2 regions of the Pantoea trifolii genome follow, and region 1 is predicted to be linked to the other one. Evidence: predicted binding sites of a transcription regulator. Region 1 holds the regulator's gene; the other holds the start of a gene.

Region 1 (2,206 bases):
GGCAGATTGAGCTGCTTCGCTGCCAGCTCGCTGATAATTTCCAGCGCGCGTTTTTTACTCTGGCAGTGTACGCCGCTACGGGTACAGTCCAGTGAAAGGACCGAGCTCAATTCCAGTGTTAGATCGTTGTTCATCATCGTTTCACTTGCGAGTTCACATAGCCGCGAGGTTCAGGCGATTGATTTCATTGCCGTTCGCCCGCTGGCGCTTGCGCAGATGACAAAACGGGGCGGTAATATCCGCCCCATTAAGCTCTAAGTGCCGAATCAGTCAGCACTCTGCAAGCGTGAAGGTTAGTGTTTTTTCAGTTTGTCTTTGTGTTTGGTCAGCTGACGGGAAAGCTTGTCGATTAACCCGTCGATGGCCGCGTACATGTCTTCCGCTTCCGATGTGGCGTGCAGCTCCCCGCCGTTGACGTGCAGTGTTGCATCCGCAATCTGCGTCACCTTCTCAACCTTCAGAACAATATAAACCTGATTGATACGATCAAAATAGTGTTCCAGTTTGGCAAATTTGGTATTTACAAATTCACGCAGAGGTTCGGTAATCTCAACATTAAGTCCGGTAAGGTTTAGCTGCATAGGTCTTCCTTCTTCGTTCGGTCAAACCAGCTGTTTACGCTGGTTTGATGGCGGTATAGATAAAGACTCGCGATATTTAGCAACCGTACGTCGCGCTACCATGATGCCCTGTTCGGATAACATGGAGGTCAGTTTGCTGTCGCTCAAGGGTTTTGCGGGGTTTTCCGCCGAGATCAATTTTTTCACTAATGCACGAATCGCCGTAGACGAGGCTTCGCCGCCGCCCTCGGTGTTGACGTGACTGGAGAAAAAATACTTCAGTTCAAAGATGCCACGCGGGCTGTGTAAATACTTTTGCGTGGTCACGCGGGAAATAGTGGATTCGTGCATATCAACAGCCTGAGCGATATCCGCCAGCACCATCGGACGCATGTACTCCTCACCCTGCTCAAAAAATGCCTGCTGCTGTTCAACGATACAGCGTGTCACTTTCAGCAGCGTGTCGTTACGGCTCTCCAGGCTCTTAATCAGCCACTTGGCTTCCTGTAAGTTGCTACGAATATACTGATTATCGCTTTCATTACGGCCAGCTCCGCCCATCGCAGCATACTGCTGATTGATTTTCAGGCGCGGCATGCTGTCGGAATTGAGTTCAACTGTCCAGCGCTTGCTGATTTTACGCACCAGCACATCGGGAATGACATATTCCGGTTCGCTGGTATTGATTGACTGGCCAGGGCGCGGATCCAGTGACTGAATCAGCAACATCGCCTCCTTCAGCACCTCTTCCTTCAGACGGGTTACGCGTATCAGGCTGCGGAAATCATGGTTGGCCAGCAGATCAAGATGTTCGCTCACAATCAGGCGCGCTTCCGCCAGCATGGGCGTGGCGGCATCATATTGCGACAGCTGGACTAACAGGCAATCACGCAAATCACGGGCACCAACGCCGACTGGATCAAAACGCTGCACGCGCTTGAGCACGGCTTCAACTTCTTCCAGCGTCAGCTCTTCATCGCCAATACTGTCATAAATATCTTGTAAGTTGACGGTGAGATAGCCGGTGTCGTCAATGGCATCAACAATGGATGTGGCGATGGCGCGATCGGTATCAGTGAACGGCGTTAACTCCACTTGCCACATAAGATAATCCTGCAGCGATTGCGTGGTTTCGCCCTGATAGATTGGCAGTTCGTCATCCTGGTAATCGGTGCCGGTGCCTGACGGCGTGCCCGCCGTGTAGATTTCGTCCCAGGTGGCGTCGAGCGGGAGATCTTCAGGCATGTCTTTCTGTTCAAGTGCTTCACGTGTGTCTAATGAATCACTCTCTTGTTCCTGAAATTCTCGCGCGTCGATTTCTTCGTGCAGATCGGTTTGTTCAAGCAGCGGATTGCTTTCCAGCGCCAGTTGGAGTTCTTGCTGGAGTTCAAGCGTAGAGAGTTGCAGCAAGCGAATGGCTTGCTGCAACTGTGGAGTCATCGCCAGCTGTTGGCTGAGCCTGAGTTGCAAACCTTGCTTCATAATTCGGTTAGAATTTCCTAAGCAAACGTAGGGTGTTACGACACCTTATCAGAGTCTGAACTCTTCGCCCAAATAAACACGCTTAACCTGCTCATCTACAAGAATTTCATCAGGCGTGCCATGGGCAATTAAATGACCCTGGCTAACGATATACGCGCGTTCAC
Region 2 (2,206 bases), 390 kb from region 1:
TTGCCCGGCTGCAGCGCCAGCAAATGGTCGGGTTGCAGGCTGAAAGCCGCACCGCGGTTTTGCCAGGTGATGCCGGTGCCAGGCAGCACCACGCCGCTGCCGAATTCGTGATAGACGCTCTGGATAAACGAAACGGCCAGCCCGCTGCTGTCCATCACGCCCATCCACACGGTATCGCCCGGTCCGCGTCCTGTGCCCCACGCAGCGGCTTTGTGATCATCCACCTGCGCCGCCAGCGTGCTGAGATGTTCAGCATCCAGCAGGCTCTGCACATCAATGTCGATGTGGCGCGGATCGGTGATGTGCTTGTCGCGCAGCGCAAAGGCTTTTTTGGTGGCTTCGACGATGCGGTGCACGGTTTGTGCTTCATTGGCGTCAGCCATGTTAAGTCGATCGGTAATGCCGAGGATCGCCAGCGACACCAAACCCTGCGTTGGTGGCGTCATGTTCCAGATATCGCCTTCACTGTGCGCCAGATGCAGCGGCGTGCAGCGGCGCGCTTTATGCGTCTGCAAATCTTCCAGCGTAATTGGCATCCCCAGCGCGCTCATTTCGCGCGCCAGATGGTGCGCCAGTTCACCGCGATAAAAACTCTCGAGTCCGTAATCGCACAGCATGCTGAGCGTGTTCGCCAGCGCCGGTTGGGTGAAGCGGCTGCCTGCAATTGGCACGCTGCCGTCCGGTAAAAAGGTGGCGGCAAAACCGGGTTGATGCTGCAACTCGTGCTGTTTGGCGGCGGTAGCGGCGGCCTGCGAGGCGGTGACCGGAATCCCGTCGGCGGCATAGCGAATCGCATCGCGCAGCAAGCGGGTTAATGGCAGCGGCGTAGCGCCGAGTTCCTGCGCCAGCGTCAACGCTTCCTGCCAACCGCTCACGGTACCCGCCACGGTTAAGGCGGCTTTGGGGCCGCGATGCGGAATCTGCGTTTCGCCATGGTAGAAATCAAGATGTGCCAGCGAACCGGCTGCGCCGCTGGCGTCAATGGCGATGGGATCGCCGTTGGGCGGCACCACCAGCCAGAAGCCGTCGCCGCCCAAACCGTTCATGTGCGGGTAAACCACGGCGATGGTGGCAGCGGCGGCCACCATCGCTTCCAGCGCATTGCCGCCTTCGCGCAGCACCGCTAAGGCGCTTTCGCTGGCGAGATGGTGCGGCGTAACGGCCATGCCTAACGGCGCCATGTTGCTCTGTATCATAAAGAACTCTTTTTCTGGGTACGTGGTTAATGGGAAGCAAGAGCTGTTCCAGTTTTGAACGGACATCAATCTGGATCGATTTATGCTAGCTTGTGATGAAACGAAAGTTACAGGACCGATGATGAAACAACTTGATGAACGCCTTCGTAGTCACTATCCGCAACTGTCGCCGCAGGAGCAGCGCATTGCCGACTTCGTGTTTGACCATTTTGATGACCTGATCAGCTACAACAGCGCCGAGCTGGCGCGACTGAGTGGCGTGTCGAAGGCGACGGTTAGCCGTTTGTTCAAGCGTCTCGGTTACGAGAAGTACAAGGATATGCGCGATGAGCTGCGCATCCTGCGCCAGAGCGGCATGCCGCTTACCGACAACCGCGATGCGGTGCAGGGCAACACCTTGCTGTCGCGGCATTATAAGCAGGAGATGGCCAATCTGACGCAGTGGGTTAACAGCATCGATCCGCAACAGTTTGGCGAGGTGATTAGCGCGCTGGGCGCGGCAAAACGGGTGTTTATCATCGGCATGCGTAACGCCTATCCGGTGGCGCTGCACCTGCGTCAGCAGCTGATGCAGGCGCGTCCACAGGTGCATGTGCTGCCGCAGCCGGGTCAGACGCTGGGCGAAGAGCTAGTGGATATCACGCCCGACGATATCGTGGTGGTGATGGCGTTTCGCCGCCGACCACGCATCATTCGTCCGCTGATGCAGCAACTGCAGCAGAACAACATTCCCGTGCTGGCGCTGTGTGAGCCGCAGGCGCAGGGCATTATCACGCTGGCGCGCTGGCAGCTTTGCGCACCGCTCGACAGCGTTTCCGCCTTTGATAGCTACGCCTCCGCCATGAGTCTGGTTAACCTGCTGGCGAATGCGTTGCTGCATGAAATGTTGTCGCAGGGCCGTCAGCGCATCCATCAAATTGCCGATCTTTATCAACATCTCGACGAGCTGGAACACCGATAACGGGCGCCATCATGGTGCAATGCACTGTTTTTGATCGTTAATTCTAACG

Evidence for each region. Region 1 encodes sigma-54, which starts transcription at its own class of promoters, with help from an activator protein. Its sites were predicted from a motif close to GTTGGCACANNTTTCGCTNT; they were not measured.
Region 2: the regulator sigma-54 is predicted to act here: its motif matches at 1,230-1,249, upstream of NQH49_RS04165 (gamma-glutamyltransferase family protein).

The regions. Positions count from the first base shown of each region.
Region 1 is NZ_JANIET010000001.1:544,779-546,984, forward strand. Features, by position in the region: gene ptsN (PTS IIA-like nitrogen regulatory protein PtsN) at 1-134, opposite strand, end outside; gene hpf (ribosome hibernation promoting factor) at 294-581, opposite strand; gene rpoN (RNA polymerase factor sigma-54) at 603-2,042, opposite strand; gene lptB (LPS export ABC transporter ATP-binding protein) at 2,091-2,206, opposite strand, start outside.
Region 2 is NZ_JANIET010000001.1:931,041-933,246, forward strand. Features, by position in the region: gene NQH49_RS04165 (gamma-glutamyltransferase family protein) at 1-1,196, opposite strand, end outside; gene hpxU (MurR/RpiR family transcriptional regulator HpxU) at 1,318-2,157, shown strand.